DNA from 4 places in the Streptomyces sp. NPDC088733 genome. Region 4 is predicted to be linked to each of the others. Evidence: riboswitches for the same ligand, from Rfam matches in the RefSeq annotation. Region 4 holds a riboswitch; each other region holds the start of a gene.
The links. Region 4 has a riboswitch for cyclic di-AMP ahead of ACIP64_RS34155 (M23 family metallopeptidase). Riboswitches for the same ligand answer to the same signal wherever they lie in the genome.
Positions count from the first base shown of each region.

Region 1 (5,699 bases), on a different contig from region 4:
CCGCGACCCGTTCGACTGGATCGACGCGCACGCCGAACGGCGCGGCGCGGCGGGGCTGGTGCGCACCCTGCGGCCCCGGCCGGCCCGGTCGCCGCTGCTCGACCTCGCCTCCAACGACTACCTGGGCCTGGCCCGGCACCCGGAGGTCACCCGCGCGGGTGCCGACGCGTGCCTGCGCTGGGGCGCCGGGTCCACCGGCTCACGGCTGGTGACCGGCAGCACCGAGCTGCACGCCGAGCTGGAGGCCGAACTCGCTGCCTTCTGCGGCTTCGAGGCGGCCCTGGTGCTGGCCTCGGGCTACGCGGCCAACCTCGCCGCGGTGACCGCGCTGACCAGTGAGCCGGGCACCCTGATCGTGTCCGACGCGGGCAACCACGCCTCGCTCATCGACGGCTGCCGGCTCTCCCGGGCCACCACCGAGGTCGTCCCGCACGCCGATCCCGCCGCGGTGCGCAAGGCGCTGTCCGGCCATGACGGGCCCGCCGTGACCGTCACCGACTCCGTCTTCTCCGTCGACGGCGACGCGGCCCCGCTCGGCGAACTGGCCGCGGCCTGCGCGGAGGCGGGAGCGGCCCTGCTGGTCGACGACGCGCACGGGCTCGGCGTCCTCGGTGACGGCGGGCGTGGGGCGGCGGCCGCCGCCGGGCTTGCCGGTGCCCCCGGGCTGGTGTGCACGGCCACCTTGTCCAAGTCGCTGGGCAGCCAGGGCGGCGTGGTGCTGGGCCCGGCCCGGGTCATCGGGCATCTGGTCAACGCGGCGCGGACGTTCATCTTCGACACCGGTCTGGCGCCGGCGGCCACGGGTGCCGCCCTGGGGGCGCTGCGGCTGCTGCGCCGGGAGCCGGACCGCGCCGCGCGGGTGCGTGAGGTGGCCCGGGAACTGCACAAGAGGCTCGCCGCCGCGGGACTGGAGGCCACCGCGCCGGACGCGTGTGTGGTGTCGGTGCGGGCGCCCTCGCCGGAGGCGGCCGTCCAGTGGGCCGCGGACTGCCGGGAGGCGGGGCTCGCTGTGGGGTGCTTCCGGCCCCCGTCGGTGCCGGACGGGATCTCCCGTCTGCGGCTCACCGCGCGCGCCGACCTGACGGACCGGGAGATCGGCGACGCCGTCGGGACGATCGTCCGTACGGCGCCGCCACGCCGCTGAGCTCAGGGGCGCCCGGTCAGGGTTCCCGTGCGCACGGCGTCCAGGAACGCGTTCCACTCGGTGGGGGTGAAGAGCAGGGCCGGGCCGCGCACATCCTTGGAGTCGCGGACGGCGAGCTGTCCCGAGAGCGGCCCCGAGGGGACGAGGGCCGTCTCGACGCAGTTGTTCGCCGCCGTGCTGTAGCTGCTGCGTCGCCAATTCATTCCGAACAGGGACGCACTGGAGGAAACGTACTGAGGCAGTGCGCTGGACATGGGGGTGTGCCTCCTTACGCGCCTTTGCCGATGCCGCTGACGAAGGTCAGCGACTGTTCGCTCGACAGGGCGTGGGAGCGCAGCCGGTTGAAAGCGGCACCGTACGCCCTGATGTCCTCTTCCTGATCCAGATAGAGACTACTCGTCAACTGGTCGAGAACGACAACATCCAGATCAGCAATGCGCGGAAACGAGAAGATGACGAAAGGCCCCGTGACGCCGATATGACCACCGGCGGAGAAAGGCAGCACCTGCAGATGCACATGGGGCAGGGAACCGAGCTCCACAAGATGGCTCAATTGCGCCGCCATCACTTCCGGTCCCCCCACCCGGCGCCGCAGCACCGCCTCGTCGAGCACCGCCCACAGCTCCAGCGGCGGTGAGGCGCGCAGCACCGCCTGCCGCGCGATACGCACGTCGACCAGTGTCGCGATCTGCCGCGGGCCCAGGTGGGGCAGCACCGAACGGGTCAGCTCGCGGGCGTAGTCGGGGGTCTGCAGCAGTCCCGGCACCACGGTGGTCTCCAGCGTGCGGGCCCGGCAGGCGTCGGACTCCAGGGAGATGAAGTCGCGGTAGGCGTCCGGGAGTTCCTCGCGGTACTCGTGCCACCAGCCACGCCGGGCGCCCTCGCCCCCGGCCAGCGCCGCGAGCATGTCGCGCAGCCGCTGGTCGCGGACGCCGTACGCGTCCAGGAGCGCGGTCACGTCCTCCGGGCGCACGCCGCTGCGGCCGGTCTCGATGCGGCTCACCTTGGACTGATGCCAGCCCACCCGGAGGGCGACCTCGCCGCTCGTCAGGCCGGCCGTGTCCCTGAGACGGCGCAATTCGGAGCCGATCTTGCGGCGGCGGACCGCCGGCACCTGCTGCATGACTGTGTACCTCCTGGTTCCCGGCATGCCCCGCCGGTCCCCGGGCGAAGTCTGCCGCGCAAATACGTTCTCTCGTAGCAGAGTTCACCGCTTTGGGCGACAGATATATGCATATAGCTGTGGTGGCACCGGTTTGACGGCACGATAGGTGGCACTCTGGCGCGTGGAAGCCGGTGGACACCGTACGGAAAGTACGGCCCCCGGCGGCCCGGGCGTGCGGCCCGGACAGGCGCGTGCCGGAGTCCCGGTCACGGCGGGAAAGGGACAGCGTCGCCATGGCAGACCATCAGGAAGTATCCGTCACCCTGCCGAGCGACCCTGCCTCGGTACCCGCGGCCCGTCGATACGTGTGCGACCTGCTGGTGGAGTGGGGGATGGCGGACGACTCGTCGCATGCCGACGCCGTGCGGCTCATCGTCTCCGAACTCGCCACCAACGCCGTCCTGCACACCCTCGGCCAGTCGCCGACCTTCACCCTCGACATCCGGCTCGACCGCGACGAGCAGCTGCGGATCGGTGTCACCGACAGCCATCCTCGCTGGCCCCAGCGCCTGCCGGCCGCCGTCCAGCAGGACAACGGCCGCGGCATGGTGATCATCCGGCATCTCACCGCCGAGGCCGGGGGCCGGCTCCATGTCACCCCCACCGACGAGGGCGGCAAGACCGTCTGGATCACCCTGCCGTGGGTGGCGGCGCCCGCACCGGTGGAGTGAACGCGCGACGGGGCCGCCCGCCGCTCAGCCGTGGCCGGGTACGAGCAGCGCCTCCGCGCCGACGGGGGTGAAGCCGGCCGCCAGCAGCGCCCGTACGCTCGCCGCGTTGCCCGGCGCGATCTGGGCCCAGAGCGTCCCGCCGTCCGGGACCAGCCGGCGCGCCTCCAGGGCCAGCCGGCGGCCGAGACCGGTGCCGCGTGCCGCGGGCTCGACCTCGACGGCCATCTCCCAGCGGCCGGCCACCCCGCGCCCGATGAGGACGGTGCCGCCGGGCACCGTCCAGACCCGCACCTCGTCCCGGTGCGACAGCGCCCGCGCGGCACGGGGATGCTCGCGGGCGGCGGTCTCCCGCAGGGCGAGCGGGGGGCCGGGCGGCGGACCGGGGAGGGCGGTGGCCGTCGTCAGCAGGTCGATGTTGTTCACCCGGCGCCCCAGCAGCCCGCACAGGGCCGTCAGGAACGGCGGGTTGAGCGGCGCCGACAGGTCACCGGGCGGCAGCAGATCCCGGACCAGGGCGGGGTCGGCGTCGGCGAAGACCACGCTGTGCGCCGTGAAGGCGATGACGCCGGCGTCGCGTGCCGAGGGCTGGGGCACGATCGTCACCGATCCGTCGGCGGGCGGGAAGACGCCCCGGGCGGCGTCGGCGAGCAGGCGCGGCAACGTCATGGGCGCCACGCTACGGCCTGCCGTGACCTGCCCCCGGCTACCGCGGGGAGAGGCCCCGGTTCGCGGGGCCCGGGAGGGCGGGCCCGGGCCCCGCGGCGGGCGGTCACCTCACACGGCCGTACCAGACGCTGCGGGTCCAGATCTTCTCCAGGCGCACCCGGCCGCCCGGCTTGGGGGAGTGCCAGATTCTCCCGTGGCCCGCGTATATCCCGACGTGGTAGATGCTGCTCCCGTAGTGGAAGAACACCAGGTCCCCGCGGGTGCGGTCGGAACTGTGCAGGTGCCGTGTGCTGTTGTACTGCGCGGCGGCGGTGCGGGGCAGTTTCCTGCCCACCTTCTTGAACGAGTAGAGCGTCAGGCCCGAGCAGTCGAAGCTGCGCGGGCCGGTGGCACCGTACCGGTAGGGAGCGCCCTTCTTCGAGGCCGCGACCTTCAGAGCCTCCGCCCGGATCGTGGCGGCGTCGGCGTGCTGGGCCATGTCCGGCAGGACCGCCGGACCGGCGACGGCGGCCGCCGTGAGGGCGGAGACCGCCCCGAACCGGGAGAGAACCGCGGACATGGCTGATGGCGCGATCATGCGCAAACCCTTCGTCGTCCGCCTGCGAAGGATGACCTGTCGGGTTCGGGCAGGCGAAGATGCCCGGCCGCTGACGCGGCTTCACCCCAAGGAATCGGCCCGTGGGCCGGTCCCGTCGTACTCGGGTCCTCCGCTCCTGCCGTTGCGTTCTGTGTCGACCTGGCGTCCGCGACGGCGGCAGGACTCGGCGTCCGCGCGGACCGCCCCGCCGGATGACGGGGGCTTGTCGTCGAAGGGATGGTCACCCACAGAACCGGTCAGGACATAACTCATCCGGTCGAATGTGAGTCTCTTCACGACTCACCTATTCGGGTGGACTCCGGGCTCAGGAGCCTCACCTGACGACTCGAAACCAGTCGAACACCTGCGATGGAGCGGCAGATTCCGGATGTGTGCGGCCGAGGCGCGCAAGTCGGGACCGATCGCGTGTCGACGCGACGTACAACGATCGGGCGAGTCCATTCGGTGTGACTTCGTGTCGCGCCGGTGCCGGCGTCCGACGGGCCGCCGGAGAGGCCGATCTGATCGTCACTCAAGGTGATGGAGCATCAATCACGCTGCGCGGGAGGCAGGGTGACCAGCCGCGTTCTCCGCTCCCCGTCGAGCACGCGCAGGGCGCGCTCGATCGTCGTGGTGTGCAGCTCGTGCTCCCCCCGCAGATGCATCGTGGTCAGCGCGTCGCGCAGTTCCGTCGCACGCCCCGCCAGGGCCTGGGCGGCCCGCAGCGCGCCGTAGGTGTCCCTGACGCGGGCGGGATTGATCCTCCCCAGCAGATCCACGACCTCCAGGTAGGTGTCGATGAGCTCACCCTCGGCGCGGGTGAGCGCGGGCAGCGGCGGCAGTTCGGGCACCACGGCCGGTCACCGCACGGCGCGCGGGCCGGTCCCGCCGTCGCCCTTGCGGCTGACGGTGAGCCGGTCCACCAGTCCGTACGCGAGCGCGGACGGGGCGTCGAAGACGGTGTCGCGCTCGATGTCGGCCCGGATCCGCTCCGGGTCCCGGCCGGTGTGCCGTACCAGCAGTTCCTCCAACTGGTCGCGGCTGCGCAGCAGTTCCCTGGCCTGGATCTCGAGGTCGGCGGTGGTGCCCTGGACGACCTCCGTGAAGGAGGGCTGATGGATCAGTACACGTGAACGGGGAGTCGCCAGCCGCTTGCCCGGCGCCCCGGCCGCCAGCAGCACGGCCGCGGCCGAAGCGGCCTGGCCGACGCACACGGTCGAGACGTCGCAGCTGACGAACTGCATGGTGTCGTAGATCGCGGTCATCGCGGTGAGCGACCCGCCGGGGGAGTTGATGTAGAGCGAGATGTCCTGCTCCGGGGCGGCGGCCTCCAGGTGGATCAACTGCGCCATGACGTCGTTGGCGGACGTGTCGTCGATGGGTGTGCCGAGCAGCACGATCCGCTCCCGCAGCAGCTTGGAGTACGGATCCATGGAGTGCACCCCTTCGCTGGTGCGCTCGGTGAACTCGGGCAGG
Region 1 is NZ_JBIVLH010000012.1:91,579-97,277, reverse strand. It holds gene ACIP64_RS23010 (8-amino-7-oxononanoate synthase) at 1-1,144, shown strand, start outside; gene ACIP64_RS23005 (DUF397 domain-containing protein) at 1,147-1,398, opposite strand; gene ACIP64_RS23000 (helix-turn-helix domain-containing protein) at 1,413-2,267, opposite strand; gene ACIP64_RS22995 (ATP-binding protein) at 2,543-2,980, shown strand; gene ACIP64_RS22990 (GNAT family N-acetyltransferase) at 3,005-3,646, opposite strand; gene ACIP64_RS22985 (C40 family peptidase) at 3,750-4,223, opposite strand; cyclic di-AMP (ydaO/yuaA leader) riboswitch at 4,228-4,398, opposite strand; gene ACIP64_RS22980 (hypothetical protein) at 4,772-5,077, opposite strand; gene ACIP64_RS22975 (ATP-dependent Clp protease proteolytic subunit) at 5,084-5,699, opposite strand, start outside.
Region 1: another riboswitch for cyclic di-AMP. It lies ahead of ACIP64_RS22985 (C40 family peptidase); the one in region 4 lies ahead of ACIP64_RS34155 (M23 family metallopeptidase).

Region 2 (5,699 bases), on a different contig from region 4:
CCACCAGTCGCGGAACTCCGGGCTCTTTATGGTCAGTTCGCCGACCAGCTCGGTCAGCCCCGGATCGTCGGGGTACCGCGCGGCCTGCGCCCGCAGGGCGCCCACGAGTTCGGCGGCGTAGGCCGCCCACTGCCGGTACAGGTCCCGCGCGGCCTCGTCGAGGAACAGGTAGCGCGCCAGGTTGCGGTCCCGGTGCGGGAGCACGTCGAAGTCGGTGATCAGCGCGCGGGCCAGCCGGTTGGAGGCCAGTACGTCGCCGTGCCGGCCCAGGACGAGGGCCGGGGAACGGCCGTCCAGCAGATCGAGCACGCGGTGCACCTCGGGCCGGACCCGCTGCGGCCGGTGGGGCGGGCGGCGGCGGGCGGCCTGCCGCGGCCGCGCCAGCTCGAAGAGGCTGGCCCGTTCGTTCGCGTCCAGGCGCAGGGCCCGGGCCACGGCGTCCAGCACCGCGTCGGAGACATTGTGCTGCCGGCCCTGCTCCAAACGGGTGTACGAGTCGGTGCTCACGCCGGCGAGCCGCGCCAGCTCCTCCCGCCGCAGCCCCGGCACCCTGCGCGCCGTGCCGCTGACCGCCACCCCCGCATCCTGAGGGCTCAGCCGCGCCCTGCGGGTCCGCAGGAACTCCCTGAGCTCGGCGTTGTGCTCCATGTCCTCCAGTATGGGCGGCCGGTCATGCACGCGCCCGGCCCCGCGTCCCGGCCCAGGTCGGGGGCGCGGGAGGGGTTTCGGAACGGGGCGGGGCGGCGCATCCCGGGAGACGGGCCGGAGGTGGGCTAGACGCCCTCCTCCAGATGGCGGAGGCGTTCCTGGAAGTGGTCGAGGCGGGCGCGCAGGGCCGCGGCCTCCGCGGCGAGCTCCTGGCGCAGCGGCGGGCCGTCGGCGGGGAGCGGAGCCTCGCCGGTGACGTTGACGCCGGGGCCCGCGAGCCGGCCGAAGTCCGCCGGGTCCAGCACCCGCAGGTCCGCCGCGCAGGCGCGGCAGGTGCCCTGGAGGGTGCGCCAGCCCGGCAGGCCCGTGCCGTCGCGCACGAAGACGCGTGCCGGGCGGCCGCAGCGGCAGGCCGCCATGCGGACGGTGCGCACCCGCTGCCGGGCGTAGCGCATGCCGCGTTCGTACCGGGTGTACGCGCCCAGCACGCTGACCTGGAGGATCACCGCGTCACCGCAGTCCGTGGCGCAGGTGAGCGCCTGCGCCTCGGCGGCCGTGTGGAGGCAGTAGAAGCCGCAGTCGCAGCCCCGGGCCGGGCTGGCGTGCCGTCTCCCGTAGCCGCACCGGGCGTCGTCCAGGACGCCGTACACGATGCGCCCCCCGAGGGAGACGCCCCGGAAGCCGACGCGCGTGCCGTCCGCGGAGAGCATGGGGAACGCCAGCTTCCAGCCCGTCGGCGGCACCGCCGGCCGCTCCTCCGGCAAGCGGCGCCCGTACCTCACCGGGCCGCGGCCTCGGCGCTCTCGGGCTCCTGGGCGGCCGTGACATCGGCCGACGAGACCGTCCGGGCCGTCACCTCTGCCGCGACGTCGATCTCCTTCGCGACACCGGGCGGCTCGTCGCCGGTCTCCTCCGCGTAGCCCTTGGCCAGTGCTTTGCCCAGCTTCATGCCAGCCTCCAAGATCGGGCGAATCCGCCGTACTCGGGCATGATGACGCACCCGCGCGGCCGTCGCATAGGGGGCGTGGGGGCTCCCGCCGTCCGGGACCGGACTCCGGCCGCGCGCCTTCCTCGGAGGGGTGGCCGCCGGCCGCAGTGGTCACGTGATTGACGGCGCATCAGCGTCCGGTGGCCTCTTATGGCCCGTCACGACGGCCGGTATGCCCGGGTTCTGATGCCTTTCGACACCGCCGCCGCCCCATGCATGCAGAGCCGCCGCATGTCAAGAGTGACGAGGGTCACGGCACTGTCGTGTGACCCGTGGGGCGCCCGGGGAATTCTGGCGCCGGGCCCGCGGTCGCCGCCGCGCGGTGCCGTGCCTCTCCGTGGCGGGTGCCGCGCTCCACGAGGACCCGGACGGCGACCGCCGGGCCCACCGCTTTCCGGCCTCGCGGGTGGCGTGAAGTGCACCGCAGCCCCGGACCGGGCTCCGGCGCGGACGGTGCTCCGCGACCTCTCGGCGCCTTCCGGGGGCGGGTGTTGGATCGCCGGGACCCGGGGCCGACCCTTACTCCTCGTGAGCAGACAGCTCCCTTCCGCATAACGACTGATGCACACTCACATATCTCGTTGGTCACGGCAGTCACAGCGGAATGTCCGTCTCTGGCCGTTACATCCCCATAGATTCCCGCTGTGAACTCGCCGAAGCGGCTTGGAATTGGGTGCTGCCTCTATTAACGTTCGATAACGCAGCGCGGTCACCCGTCGCCCGCCAGGGCGGCGCCGTGCGCTTGCCGAATCCCGTCCGCGGGAACCGGGGAACCACTTCCTGGGGTGAATCGGGGGGCTTGCACAGTCCTCGTAGGAGACCTTCCTGCTCCGAACCCGTCAGCTAACCCGGTAGGCGAGAAGGAAGGAAAGGAGTGCGCCCGCGTGGCGTCGAACGAGCCTGCCCTGATACCCGGACAACAGCAACAAACGACCGGGTACGCCAACCCCGAGTGGGACACCGCCGAGTGGAACATGGCCGCCGGCTGGAACCCCCCGGCCACCGAGCAGACTCCGCCGACGAAGAACGCGATCGACGGCTGGGACACCGCGGAGTGGAACTTCGCCGCCGGCTGGGTCGAGGAAGCACTCGCCGCCGCCCCTGAGCCCGCTGCCGAACCCGTCGAGCCGGTCGCCCCCTTCACGCCGGTCGCCCCCGTGCCCGAGCCGCGCAGCGCGGTCGAGGCCGCAGCCTTCCTCGACGAGGCGTACGGCGTCCGCGAGGCGGCCCCCGCCCACGAGGCGGACACCCGGGACACGAACACCGCGCAGCCGCTGCCCCCGTACGGCGAGCCGGAGCCGGCCACCGAGCCGTGGAACCCCACCGAGGAGTCGACCGCCCCTGTGCGCGGCCGGCACCGCGTGGCCAAGCAGCGCACCCTGGGCCGCGGTTCGGCGGTCTTCGGTGTCGCGGCCGTGGCCGTGCTCGGCGTCGGCGGTGTCGCGACCGCCGAGGGCAAGAACCCGCTCCCCGTCTCCCTCCCCAAGCTGCCCGAGGTCTCCAAGGTGCCCGGGATCGGCGGCCTGCTCGAGAGCGAGCCCACGGCCAAGCCGGTGGCCCAGGCCCTGACCCCCGGCGCCGGCGAGGCGCTGCGCGCCCGCATCCTCGACCAGGCCCAGCAGCAGCGGAACGCCGCCGACCACGCCGCGCGCACCGCCGCGCAGCAGGAGGCCGCCGCCAAGGCGGCCAAGGCCGCCGCCGCACAGCAGGTGCGCGTGGAGGCCGCGGCCAAGAAGAAGGCCGCCGAGGAAGCCGCGAAGAAGGCCGAGGCCGCGCGCCTGGCCGAACTCGCCAAGAGCTACACCCTGCCGCTGACCTCGTACACGCTCACCGCGAGCTTCGGGCAGTCCAGCTCCCTGTGGGCCAACACCCACACCGGCCAGGACTTCGCCGCCCCCACCGGCACCCCCGCCAAGGCCATCCACAGCGGCACCATCACCGAGGCCGGCTGGGCGGGTTCGTACGGCTACCGCATCATCCTGACCCTCGACGACGGCACCGAGCTCTGGTACTGCCACCTCTCCTCGATGCTGGTCACCTCGGGCAAGGTCTCCACCGGCGACACCATCGGCCGCGTCGGCGCGACCGGCAACGTCACCGGCCCGCACCTGCACATCGAGGTCCGCCCCGGCGGCGGCGACCCGATCGACCCGATGCCGTGGCTGCGCAGCATGGGCATGAAGCCCTGACCCGATGAGCTGAGAGCGTCGTACGCACGGACCCCGGCGGCCTGGTGACACCCCCGACACCAGGCCGCCGGTCCGTTGTCCGGCGGACGCACTACGGCACGAGGAAGTTGTAGAGCTCCGAGACCCGCGGCGGCCCGCTCGGCTCCGGGAATCCGGACTCCTTGGCCGCCGGCATCATGATCACCAGGTAGGCCTCCAGCGCCTCGGCCGAATTCCACACGTTCACGATCCGCAGACCGTCGTTGGTGATCACTGCGGCGTGGGCCAGCAACCCGGCGGGCGGATGGTCGGGGCCGAATCCGGCGCGGTGATTGGCCTCCTCGTACTGCAGGGCCGTCACGCCCGGGAACTCGACCTCCGCCAGGACCGTCATGGGAACCTCCCGTTTCCCTCTACGCCCAATTTCCCCCGGCGGCGGAGCGCCCGCAACGGGAGATGGCCGCACGCCCCAGGGGCGCACGGCCACACCGCGAGGGCCGGGAGGGGCGCTACAGCGCCTCCATCCTCACGTCCGCCGCATCGCAGGCCACCGTCTCGTCCACGTAGACCTCGCACACCGGCCGCCCGTCAGGCGTCATGGTGTGCTCGACCTCCCACAGGCTGAGCTCCTCGCCGCTCGCGAGCAGGAACGCGTGCTCGTACAGCGTCCAGCCCACCACGCGGCCGGTCCCGATCCGCGTGTGCCGGCCGGTGACGTACGCGATGTCGTGGCCCACCGCGGAACCGAGCCGGGCCCGCAGGTCGTCGCCCGGTGCGTCTCCGTTCTCAGCACGGCGCAGCAACCGCCAGGCGTGCTCGGCGGAGTACTCCCGCTCGTACTGCCGAGGGCAGGGCACCGCCTCCGGGCCGAACCGCGGCAGCCGGGCCAGCCACTCCGCGGCCTCCGCCTCCAGCTCCTGCGGCGCGGGCTCGCCGAAGCGCAGGTCGATCACGTGCTGCGCGGCGAGCAGCACCTCGGGGTCGGCGTACACCTCGTACAGCGGGTCCTCGCCCGGCCCGGTGTTGTGCTCGATCTCCCACAGCACCTGGGTGCCGCCGTCGGCGAGCAGGAACGTGTGGCGCAGCGTGCGCCGGCTCAGCCGCCGCGGCGGCCCTTTGCGCTGGCGGAAGGACGCCAGCTCCGTGCAGCCCATCAGCGCGGTCGCCAGCCGCCCCAGCACGACGTCGTCGATCTCGAACGCGTTCTGCGCCCGCGTCAGCACCACCTCGACGTCCGCCGGACCTGCCCCACCTGGTCGCGCGTTCCCCATGCGGTCCTCCTGCTTACGGCATTCCCCGCGCACCATTGCTGAGCACACAGCGTAGTGGCCCGTGAGCACTCCGCGTCGGGGGTACGGGAAAAATGGTGCACGCCCACCCGTAGGAGGCGCGTAAACGGGATGACCCCCCTCCCGTACCGCCCGATGCCACTATGCGCCCATGCGCGCGCTCTTCGTAGGCCTCTGCACACTTGACGTCATCACACGGGTCGGCCACGTCCCCGCCCCCAACGAGAAGCTGACCGCCTCCGCCCAGCTCATCGCGGCCGGCGGGCCCGCCGCCAACGCCGCGGCGACCTTCGCGCACCTCGGGGGCGAGGCCGTCCTGCTCACCGCCTTCGGCGGCCACTCGCTGGCCGCGGCGATCGACGAGGACCTGGCGGCGCTCGGCGTCGCCGTCCTCAACCTCACCGCGGACTCCCCGCAGCCGCCGGCCGTCTCCACGATCCTGGTCACCGAGTCCACCGGCGACCGGGCCGTCGCCTCCATGAACGGCACCGCCCCCGGAACCGTCCCGCCCTCACCCCCGGGCGATCTGCAGGCGCTCGTCGCCTCGGCCGACCTCGTCCTGGTCGACGCCCACCATCCGACGCTGGCCCTCCCGGCGGCCCGCCA
Region 2 is NZ_JBIVLH010000017.1:92,773-98,471, forward strand. It holds gene ACIP64_RS27950 (helix-turn-helix transcriptional regulator) at 1-648, opposite strand, end outside; gene ACIP64_RS27955 (hypothetical protein) at 774-1,391, opposite strand; gene ACIP64_RS27960 (hypothetical protein) at 1,427-1,597, opposite strand; cyclic di-AMP (ydaO/yuaA leader) riboswitch at 2,370-2,509, shown strand; gene ACIP64_RS27965 (M23 family metallopeptidase) at 2,521-3,825, shown strand; gene ACIP64_RS27970 (hypothetical protein) at 3,917-4,198, opposite strand; gene ACIP64_RS27975 (DUF6227 family protein) at 4,314-5,075, opposite strand; gene ACIP64_RS27980 (PfkB family carbohydrate kinase) at 5,245-5,699, shown strand, end outside.
Region 2: another riboswitch for cyclic di-AMP. It lies ahead of ACIP64_RS27965 (M23 family metallopeptidase); the one in region 4 lies ahead of ACIP64_RS34155 (M23 family metallopeptidase).

Region 3 (5,699 bases), on a different contig from region 4:
CCCCGGTCGCCGCCGCCGACCGCGCCCCGCGCGGGACACGCAGTTGACCAGCCGCGCGGCGGTGCGCATACCATCCGGGACATGCCGGAAACCGTGACCTTGCAGGGCGGACACGTCCGTCTGGAGCCGCTCACCCCGGACCACGCGGACGGGCTGCTGCGTGCCGCGCGGGAGTCCCGCGAGACCTATGGCTTCACCCTGGTGCCGGACGACCCGCCCGCGATGCGGCGGTACGTCGAGGAGGCGCTCGCGGAGCAGGTCACCGGCGCCGCGCTCCCGTTCGCGGTGGTCGACATCGCGCGCGGCGCCGTGGTCGGCTCGACGCGCTTCCTGGACCTCGACTACTGGTCCGCCGTCCCGGCCTGGCCCGCGGGCCGCACCACGCCGCGCCCGGCAGGGGCGCCCACGGTCGCCGAGATCGGCAGCACGTGGCTCTCCGCCTCGGCCCAGCGCACGCCCTGCAACACCGAGGCCAAGCTGCTGCTGCTCACCCACGCCTTCGAGACCTGGGGCGTGCTGCGCGTCACCTTGAAGACCGACGCCCGCAACGCCCGCTCGCGTGCCGCCATCGAGCGCATCGGCGGACGCTTCGAGGGCATCCGCCGCGCCCATGTGCGCGCGACCGACGGCACCGTCCGCGACAGCGCCTACTACTCCGTCCTCCAGGACGAGTGGCCGGACGTGCGGGCCGCGCTGCGGGGCCGCCTCCAGGGGTCCTGACGGCCGGGACCCCCGGGGCGGCGACGCCTGCGGGAGCTACGGGATCTCGACGCCCGCCTCGGCCGACAGGCGGTCGATCTCGGCGAGTTCGGCCGCGGTGAGGGGCTCCGCGTCCAGGGCCGCGAGGTTCTGGTCGAGCTGCGCGACGCTGCTTGCGCCGATGAGCACGGAGACCACCCGCGGGTCGCGCAGGACCCAGGTCAGGGCCAGCTGCGCGAGGGTCTGGCCGCGTTCGCCCGCGAGCTTGTTGAGGGCGTGGAGCAGGGTCAGCTTCTCGTCGGTGAGGGCGTCGCGCTTGAGGAAGTGGCCGAGGGCCATCCGGGAGTCCGCGGGGACGCCGTCGAGGTAGCGGTCCGTCAGCTGGCCCTGGGCGAGCGGCGAGTAGGCGATGAGAGCGGTCCCGGTCTCCCCGACGGCGTCGAGGACGCCCGCCTCGGGGCCGCGCTGCAGCATGCTGTAGGCGGCCTGGTGGATCAGCAGCGGGGTGCCGAGTCCGCGCAGGATCTCCGTGGCCCGGCGGTGGGCGTCCGCGGGGTAGTTGGAGATGCCCGCGTACAGCGCCTTGCCCTGGCGGACCGCGGTGTCCAGGGCGCCCATGGTCTCCTCCAGGGGCGTGTCCGGGTCGAAGCGGTGGGAGTAGAAGACGTCGACGTAGTCCAGGCCCATCCGGCCGAGGGACTGGTCCAGGGAGGCCAGCATGTACTTGCGGCTGCCCCACTCGCCGTACGGGCCGGGCCACATGTCGTACCCGGCCTTGCTGGCGATGAACAGCTCGTCGCGGTACGGGCGCAGGTCCTGGGCGAAGAGGGTGCCGAAGTTGGCCTCGGCCGAGCCGGCCGGCGGGCCGTAGTTGTTGGCGAGGTCGAGGTGGACGACCCCGCGGTCGACGGCGCGGCGCAGCACCGCGCGCTGGGTCTCCAGCGGCGAGGTGTCGCCGAAGTTGTGCCACAGGCCCAGGGACACGGCGGGGAGCAGGACCCCGCTGCGGCCGGTGCGGCGGTACTGCATGGAGGCGTAGCGGTCTTCGGCGGCGAGGTAGGGCACGCGGGGGCTCCCGGTCGAGGTGTGGGTACGGCGGTGCGCTGAGGTGTCGATGTAAGAAAATGTTCGGGATTGGGAGGCTACCCCTGGGGGTTCCGCGCTGTCACCCGGGTTCCCGGCCCTCCCGCGGGGTGGGAAGGGGGCGGGGGCGCCGCCGGGAATCGACGGGTGCGGGCATCGGTTGTCCCGCCGGGCACGACGACGTGCGCGGGCGCCATGACGCCTTCCTGGAGGGCGGGTTGGAACTCCCCTTGTCCTGCCTTATCCGGCATTGAGGGCCGTAAGCGGACATATGTATCCACAGTGCATGCGTAGGCAATAGGTACGTGATGGGTGTCACGCGGCGAACACGCTGCGGCGCCCCGCGGCGACCGAGCGTCGATTTATGCCCCCCATATTCACCACTCGTATACGGCCGTTCGCCCGGGGTCATCAATTCGCCTACACAGAGCGGACACATCTCACGTAACGTCACGGAATTCATTGATCGACTTGCCGGTCGGCAATTGCTGTGATTCAGGACCTTGCCGGGGCGCGATTGCGTCGTTTAGCTTCCAAGTCCCGCAGGCCGGATGCCGGCGGGAATTCTTCCGAGTGGAACGCCTAATCCTGCCGCCACTCGTAAGCCGGATGACAAGACCGCACGGCAGGAGCGGGGGACCCAGGTAAGTGCCGTTCCGTGTCACGGGACGGCTTGGGGTGAAGTCGCAGCGACGTGCCTTTGTTTGGCATGCCTCGATGCGGCCGGGCATCTCCAGCCCGAACCCGACAGCTCACCTCGTAGGCGTCGGAGAGGAATTCCCCATGCCCGCAAAGGGAAAGCACCGTCGTCAGCGGACCAACCGTTTCGTCCGCATCGGCGCATTCGCCGGCACCACGAGTGCCGCGATTGCCCTTCCGGTTGTCGGCGCCACCGGTGCCCACGCCGCTCCGGTGAGCGTCTGGGACAAGGTCGCCAGCTGCGAGAGCACCAACAACTGGTCCATCAACACCGGTAACGGTTTCTACGGCGGCCTCCAGTTCACCCAGAGCACCTGGGCCGGATTCGGCGGCACCAAGTACGCCGCCCGCGCGGACCTCGCGACCAAGGCCGAGCAGATCGCGGTCGCCGAGAAGGTCCTGGCCGTCCAGGGCCCGCAGGCCTGGCCGGTGTGCGGTCCCAAGGCCGGTCTGACCAAGGACATGGCCGACACCTCGGCCACCCCCGAGAGCGTCGCCGGCACCACGGCCCCCAAGCCCGCCACCCCTGCGAAGGACACGACGGCCGGCAAGCCCGCCGGCTCCACCTCCAAGCCGGGCACCGGCGGCAGCTACACGGTCGTCGGCGGCGACACCCTCTCCTCCATCGCGGACGCCCAGGACGTGACCGGCGGCTGGCACGAGCTGTACGCCGCAAACCGGTCCGTCATCGGTGGCGACCCCAACCTGATCCGCCCGGGCCAGGTCCTGGCGCTGAGCGGCACGGTCAAGGTCGCCCTCCCGGACAAGCCCGCGAGCACGCCCGCGCCGGCCAAGCCCTCCACCTCGTCCGCCTCCGGCTACACGGCCCCGCTGGACCACGTCACGCTGGGCACCCCGTACCACCAGGCCGGTTCCATGTGGTCGAAGGGCTACCACACCGGTGTCGACTTCATCGCCTCCACCGGCACCAAGGTGAAGGCGATCGCTTCCGGCACCGTGGTCTCCGCGGGCTGGGGCGGCTCGTACGGCAACCAGGTCGTCATCAAGCACGCGGACGGCAAGTACTCGCAGTACGCCCACATGTCCTCGCTGTCGGTCTCGGCCGGCCAGACCGTCTCCGAGGGCCAGCAGCTGGGCCTGTCGGGCGCCACCGGCAACGTCACCGGCCCGCACCTGCACTTCGAGGTGCGCACCACCGCGTCGTTCGGTTCCGACATCGACCCGCTCGCCTACCTGCGCGCGCACGGCGTCAGCGTCTGAACAACCTGACTGCCCGTCATCCGGCGGTAGTACGTGCCCTGTTCCCCGTACCGCGGGGGCAGGGCACGTGCCGTTGGCGAGTGACCGAAAACGGATCGAATATTTCCATTTCTGGTTTCCTCCCGATCGAACGATCAGTAGCCTCTGAGCCACGCGGCCGTCCCCACGGACCCGTGCCCTGATCCCGACGAGCTGGAGCCGTTGATGGAGCGTCCCGCCTGGGCCCCCCATGGCATCGACCTGTCCGTCCCGAGCGTGTCGCGCATCTACGACTACTACCTGGGCGGATCGCACAACTTCGAGGTCGACCGGGAGGCGGGGCGCCGGGCCATCGAGGCCTTCCCGGGCCTGCCCAAGATCATGCAGGCCAACCGGGCCCTCATGCGCAGGGCCGTGCGCTTCGCGGTGGACGAGGGCATCACCCAGTTCCTCGACATCGGCTCCGGCATCCCCACCTTCGGCAACGTCCACGAGGTCGCCCAGGCCGCGGACCCGGCCGCCCGCGTCGTCTACGTCGACCACGACCCCGTCGCGGTCGCCCACAGCCGCGCCGTGCTCGACGGGCACGGGAACGCCGCGATCGTTGCCGCCGACCTGCGGTCCCCGCGCGACATCCTCGACAGCGAGGAGACCCGCCGGCTGCTGGACCTCGACCGCCCCGTGGCGCTGCTGCTGGTGGCCGTCCTGCACTTCGTCGAGGACGCCGACGACCCCGCCAAGGCCGTCGCCGAACTGCGCGACGCGCTCGCGCCCGGCAGCCTGCTCGTCCTCACCCACGCCTCGGTGGAGGGCGGCCCGCGCCGGCCGGAGGAGGGCGAGCGGGTCGAGAGCGTCTACCGCAGCGCCAGTTCGCCGCTGATCATGCGCTCGCGGGCCGCGGTGGAGGCGTTTTTCGACGGCTTCGAACTCGTCGAACCCGGACTGGTCTCGCCGCCGCTGTGGCGGCCGGACGGCTCGGACGACGACGAACCCGACCCGGTGGTCTTCAGCGGGTTCGCGGGCGTCGGCCGCAAGGTGTGACCGTGGCCACGGAACCCGACCCGGAGCCGGAGCCCGAGCCCGAACCCGCCGACGGCCTGCGGCGCTTCGCGATCATCTGGAGCCGGGCGATCTACCCGGCGACCGCCACCTCCATGACCCGCGGCGAGTTCGAGGAGTACCTGCTCCCGCTCGCCGCGCGGCTGGAGGCGGCCCTGCACGCCCGGCCCTTCGACCCGCGCGCCGCCGCGGAGATCGGCTCGGCGCTGGTGGCCGCGCACTGCACGGACCCCGAGGCGCTGCCCCGCATTCTCGGCGTCGTGGACGCCTATCTGCTGCTGTACTCGCCGCTGGACCCGGCCCTGCCCGCCGACGAGGGCCGTACCCGCTCCGCCCGGCTGCAGCACTGGATCGCCTACGGCTACACGGGCGCGCTGCGCGAACGGACCAGGACGGAGCAGGAGGCCCTGTCCCGGGCCGCGCTCGCCGCCCGCACCGCCGTCGAACAGGCCCTGCACGAGAGCGAGGTGCGCTTCCGCGCCATCTTCCAGGGCGCCTCCATAGGCATCGGCATCGCCGACATGGAGGGCCGCATCCTCGACGTCAACGACGCCCTGACCGCCATGTTCGGCGGCCTGGAACGCCGCATCCTCAGCCGGAACGTCTACGACTGGGTGCACGCCGAGGACGCCCCCGAGGTCTGGGAGATGCAGCGCCAGCTCAACCGGGGCGAACGCGACCGCTACAGCGTCGAGAAGGCGTACTACCGCCCCGACGGCACCGCCCTGTGGACCAACCTGACGGTCTCCCTGCTCCGCGACCCCGCAGGAGTCCCGCAGTACATGCTCGCGCTGATGGAGGACATCACCGAGGAGCGCCTGCTCAGCGAGCGGCTGCGGTACGAGGCCACGCACGACGCCCTCACCGGGCTGGCCAACCGGAACCTGTTCTTCGAGCGTCTGGAACAGGTGCTCGGCGGCGCCGAGGGCTCCCGCGTCGGGGTCTGCTACCTCGACCTC
Region 3 is NZ_JBIVLH010000007.1:320,845-326,543, reverse strand. It holds gene ACIP64_RS16035 (GNAT family N-acetyltransferase) at 82-720, shown strand; gene ACIP64_RS16030 (aldo/keto reductase) at 757-1,764, opposite strand; cyclic di-AMP (ydaO/yuaA leader) riboswitch at 2,352-2,561, shown strand; gene ACIP64_RS16025 (transglycosylase family protein) at 2,566-3,702, shown strand; gene ACIP64_RS16020 (SAM-dependent methyltransferase) at 3,907-4,722, shown strand; gene ACIP64_RS16015 (putative bifunctional diguanylate cyclase/phosphodiesterase) at 4,719-5,699, shown strand, end outside.
Region 3: another riboswitch for cyclic di-AMP. It lies ahead of ACIP64_RS16025 (transglycosylase family protein); the one in region 4 lies ahead of ACIP64_RS34155 (M23 family metallopeptidase).

Region 4 (5,699 bases):
GTTCGGGGCGAAGTCGACCGTGTCCTCGTCGATCGACTCGACCATGAGCATCGCGGCCGGGGCCGTGCGGCACTCGGTGTAGCGCATGGCGGCCGGCGGGTCGTCGTTGCCGAGCGAACCGAAGTTGCCGTGGCCGTCGACCAGCGGCACCCGCATGGAGAACGGCTGCGCCATGCGCACCAGGGCGTCGTAGATCGAGGCGTCGCCGTGCGGATGGAGCTTGCCCATCACCTCGCCGACGACACGGGCGCACTTCACGAAGCCGCGTTCGGGACGCAGCCCCATCTCGTTCATCTGGTACACGATCCGGCGGTGCACCGGCTTGAGCCCGTCGCGGGCGTCGGGGAGCGCGCGCGAGTAGATGACCGAGTAGGCGTACTCGAGGAAGGACCCCTGCATCTCGTCGACGACGTCGATGTCGAGGATCCGCTCCTCGAAATCGTCCGGCGGCGGGGTCTTCGTGGTGCGGCGGGCCATCAGGGCGCTGCTCCTTCGGCTGGACCTCATCGGGTGTGGACACGTGACTGACGCGGACCATTGTGGACCGCGCCGCCGACAGCCCCGACCACCCCCCGGCTCCTGCGCGCCGGTGACGGGAACTTCGCAGGCTGTTTGTCCGCTGCCTAGAGTGGCAGGTCTACGCACGAAACAACGAGTACGCGACGGGAAGGACAGCTTGCCCATGGGTCACACGGCCACGCCGGAGGCAGAATCCGGCGGCCTCACCGCGACCGAGCACCGCCTGGCCAACGGCCTGCGTGTGGTGCTCTCCGAGGACCACCTCACCCCGGTCGCCGCGGTCTGCCTCTGGTACGACGTCGGTTCCCGTCACGAGGTGAAGGGCCGTACCGGACTCGCCCACCTCTTCGAGCACTTGATGTTCCAGGGATCGGCGAACGTCAAGGGCAACGGCCACTTCGAGCTGGTCCAGGCCGCCGGCGGCTCCCTCAACGGCACCACGAGCTTCGAGCGGACCAACTACTTCGAGACCATGCCGGCCCACCAGTTGGAACTGGCCCTGTGGCTCGAGGCCGACCGCATGGGCAGCCTGCTGTCCGCGCTGGACCAGGAGAGCCTGGACAACCAGCGCGACGTGGTGAAGAACGAGCGCCGTCAGCGCTACGACAACGTGCCCTACGGCACCGCGTTCGAGCGGCTGACCGGCATGGCGTACCCGGACGGGCACCCGTACCACCACACGCCGATCGGCTCGATGGCCGACCTGGACGCCGCCTCCCTGGAGGACGCGCGCGCCTTCTTCCGGACGTACTACGCCCCGAACAACGCCGTCCTCGCGGTGGTCGGCGACATCGACCCGGAGCAGACGCTGGCCTGGGTCGAGAAGTACTTCGGCACCATCGCGTCCCACGACGGCAAGCCGGCGCCGCGCGACGGTTCACTCCCTGGGGTGATCGGCGGGCAGCTCCGCGAGGTCGTCGAGGAGGACGTCCCCTCCCGTGCCCTCATGGCCGCGTACCGGCTGCCGAAGGACGGCACCCGCGAGGCCGACGCGGCCGACCTGGCGCTCACGATCCTGGGCGGCGGGGAGTCCTCCCGGCTGCACAACCGGCTGGTCCGCCGGGACCGCAGCGCGGTCGCGGCCGGCTTCGGCCTGCTGCGGCTGTCCGGTGCGCCGTCGCTCGGCTGGCTGGACGTCAAGACGTCCAGCGGTGTCGAGGTGCCGGCGATCGAGGCCGCCGTCGACGAGGAGCTGGCCCGCTTCGCCGAAGAGGGGCCGACGCCGGAGGAGATGGAAAGGGCCCAGGCCCAGCTGGAGCGCGAGTGGCTGGACCGGCTCGCCACGGTCGGCGGCCGCGCCGACGAACTGTGCCGCTACAGCGTGCTGTTCGGCGACCCGCAGCTGGCGCTGACCGCGGTCAAGCGGGTCCTGGAGGTCACCGCCGACGAGGTGCGTGCCATCGCCGCGGCGACGCTGCGGCCCGACAACCGCGCCGTGCTCGTGTACGAGCCCACCGGCTCCGCGGCGGCCCCCGGCGAGGACTCCGACGAGGACGAGGAGGGCGCGGACCAGTGACCGACGTCCAGAGCACCATGACGTTCCACCCGCAGCCCCGGCCGGGCGACCCCAAGCCCTGGGACTTCCCGGCCCCGGACCGCTCCCAGCTGCCCAACGGGCTGACCGTGCTGCGCAGCCACCGCCCCGGCCAGAAGGTCGTCGCCGTCGAGGTGCTGCTCGCGGCGCCGCTCGACGCCGAGCCCGAGGGCCTGGACGGCGTCGCCACGATCATGGCCCGCGCCCTGTCCGAGGGTACGGACAAGCTCACCGCCGAGGAGTTCGCGGCCGAGATGGAGCGCTGCGGCGCCACCCTCGACGCGCACGCCGACCACCCCGGCGTGCGGGTCTCGCTGGAGGTCCCCGCCTCGCGCCTGGACAAGGCCCTCGGCCTGATCGCCGACGCGCTGCGCGCCCCGGCGTTCCCGGAGAGCGAGATCGAGCGCCTGGTGGGCAACCGCCTCGACGAGATCCCCCACGAGCTCGCCAACCCCGCGCGGCGCGCCGCCATGGCGCTGTCCAAGGAGCTCTTCCCCGCCGAACTGCGGTGCTCCCGGCCGCGTCAGGGCTCGGAGGAGACCGTCTCGCGGATCGACGCGCCGGCCGTCCGCGCCTTCTACGACGCGCACGTACGGCCGTCCACCGCGACCGCGGTCGTGGTCGGCGACCTCACGGGCATCGACCTCGACGCGCTGCTCGGCAGCACCCTGGGGGAGTGGAGCGGCAAGCCCGCCGAGCGCCGCCCGCTGCCGTCGATCACCGCGGACGACACCGCCCGCGTGATCGTCGTCGACCGCCCCGGCTCCGTCCAGACCCAGGTGCTCATCGGGCGGACGGGCCCGGACCGCCACGACCCGGTCTGGCCGGCCCAGGTGCTCGGCACGTACTGCCTCGGCGGCACGCTGACCTCGCGCCTGGACCGCGTGCTGCGGGAGGAGAAGGGCTACACCTACGGCGTCCGCGCCTTCGGCCAGGTCCTGCTCTCCACGCCGGAGGGCACCGGCATCTCGCTGCTCGGCATCAGCGGCTCCGTGGCGACCGACGTCACCGCGCCGGCGCTGGCCGACACCTGGCAGGTGCTGCGCACCCTGGCGGCGGAGGGGCTCACCGACGACGAGCGGGACGTCGCCGTCCAGAACCTCGTGGGCGTCGCCCCGCTGCGCTACGAGACGGCCTCGGCCGTCGCCGGCACCTTCGCCGACCAGGTCGAGCAGTCACTGCCCGACGACTTCCAGGCGCGGCTGTACGAGCGCCTGGCGGCCACCGGCACGGTCGAGGCCACGGCGGCGGCCGTCGCCGCGTTCCCGCTGGACCGCCTCGTGGTCGTGCTGGTCGGTGACGCCTCGGTGATCGCCGACCCGGTCCGCGACCTCGGCATCGGCCCCGTGACGGTCGTCACGGGCGCCTGACGCCACCCCGCCCGCCCCGCGGCCCCGGACGCCCCATCGGCGCCCGGGGCCGCGGTGCGTGTGGGCTCAGGGCTCCAGCCGCTCAGGGCGCCGCTGCACCCGGTGGGAACTGGGGTTTTGCCGTTCGGGGAACGGTTGGTGACGGTTGGGGGTCGGTGTGGCATCCCGCACAAAAGCCCGGATTTTTTTGGAACCGCCGCAGGGGCGCGGTTAGCGTCCTCGGGTTGTCCGGCGGAATCAGCCGCCTCCCGCGGCACCGGAGCAACGATCGCCGAGTCCCCGTCGGGCGTGAGCCTGGGGAGCCGGGGACCCACATGAGTCGTCCCCTGGGGTGAATCGGGCCTGCCCTCACCGGGGCTCCCGTAGGAGACCTTCCTGCTCCGAACCCGTCAGCTAACCCGGTAGGCGAGAAGGAAGGAAAGGATCCCCGCCTGCCCATGGCGTTCACCATACGTACCACCGTCGCTTGCGCCGCCGCGTTCACCGCCGTCACCGCCGGTACGCTCACCACCTCCGCGCAGGCCGCGGACACCGAGCGTTCCGCGTTCGCCAAGTGCGCCGCCGTCAGCGGCGACCTGGCGGACCACCTGGCCGAGCAGGCGGACGCGCAGCGCAAGGCGGCGGTCTCCGCGGCGAAGAAGGCCGCGAAGCAGCACGCGGCGCACGTCGCGCATGTGGCGAAGGTGCGGGCGGCCGAGAAGGCCGAGGCCGCCGCCAAGGCCACCGCGGTACGCGCCAAGGCGAGGGCCGCGGCCCGCGACGGCGCGGCGCACGCATCGCGCTCCCGCGCCCGCACGTCCCTGACCTCCTGGATGCTGCCGGTCCACGGCGCCATCGGCACTCCGTACCACGCGACCAGCAGCCTGTGGTCGTCCGGCTACCACACCGGCGTGGACTTCCAGGCGGCCATCGGCACGCCCGTGCACGCCGCCGGCGCCGGCACGGTCGTCGAGGCCGGCTGGGGCGGTTCGTACGGCAACAACGTCGTGATCCGGCACGCGGACGGCATGTACACCCAGTACGGCCACCTGTCCTCGATCGCGGTCTCGGTCGGCCAGGCGGTGTCCGCCGGCACCCGGATCGGCCTGTCGGGCGCCACGGGCAACGTGACCGGCCCGCACCTGCACTTCGAGGCCCGGACCACCCCGGTGTACGGCTCCGATGTCGACCCGGTGGCGTACCTGCGCTCCCACGGCGTCCTCTTCTGAGCGCTTTCTGATCTCCCGGTCCACCGGTCCACCGTTCCACCGTTCCACCCCCCTCCCCCCACCCCGAAGGCCCCGGCTCCCCCACGCCGGGGCCTTCGGCGCGCGCGGACGTGTGTCCAAAAACGCTCCATGAATTCAGGGCTGCCGCCGGAATCGGCCACGTGCTGGAATAGGGTCGCCACGAAAGCGCCGGCACCTGCGTCACGCGGAATTGAGCCGCAGCCGTCGGCACGCAGGGAAAGGAAACCGGCGATGTGGGACCGGACGTGAACGGGACGGGCGGCGCGGGGCGCCGTATTTCCGCCCAGGCGGTGTGCGCGGCGATCCGTGACGACATCGTCGGCGGGCACTTCGCGCCGGGCAGCCGGCTGACCGAGGAGCAGCTCGCCAAGCGCTACGGGGTGTCGCGGGTGCCCGTCCGCGAGGCGCTGCGCACCCTGGAGTCCGAGGGCTTCGTCCGCACCCGCCGGCACGCCGGGGCCTCCGTGGCCGAGCCCACCGACCAGGAGGCGGCGGACCTCCTGGAGATCCGCGGCCTGCTGGAGCCGCTGGGTGCCGCACGCGCCGCCGAGCGGCGTACGGAGGCGCACGTCAAGGTGTTGCGCGGGCTGGTGCGGCTCGGTCAGGAGCGGTCCGTGCAGGGGCAGTTGTCCGACCTGCCGGCGCTCGACGGCTGGTTCCACGAGACGCTGGCGCAGGCTTCCGGCAGCCCCACCCTGGTGACGCTGCTGACGCAGTTGCGGCGCAAGATCGCCTGGGTGTACGCGGTGGACTCACCGGGCCGCGCGGCGGCGTCCTGGGAGGAGCACGCATCCGTCGTGGACGCCGTCGCCCGGGGTGACGCGGAGCGCGCCCGCGCGGCGATGGCCGGCCATGTGGAGCGCGCCGCGGCGGTGCACCGGTTGCGCCGCCCGGAGCGCGCGGGCCGTGGCGCGACCCTTCGGTGAGGAAACGGAAACATGCCGGACACACGCCGAGTCGTCGGTTTTAACAGCGCTGCCGTATACAACGGGGAGAATAGGGCCGAATTCTGACCTGTGCGCGGTCGCCGCGCGTTTCCGCGGTGCG
Region 4 is NZ_JBIVLH010000026.1:126,763-132,461, reverse strand. It holds gene ACIP64_RS34170 (DNA topoisomerase (ATP-hydrolyzing) subunit A) at 1-477, opposite strand, end outside; gene ACIP64_RS34165 (M16 family metallopeptidase) at 683-2,035, shown strand; gene ACIP64_RS34160 (M16 family metallopeptidase) at 2,053-3,423, shown strand; cyclic di-AMP (ydaO/yuaA leader) riboswitch at 3,683-3,846, shown strand; gene ACIP64_RS34155 (M23 family metallopeptidase) at 3,861-4,631, shown strand; gene ACIP64_RS34150 (GntR family transcriptional regulator) at 4,886-5,578, shown strand.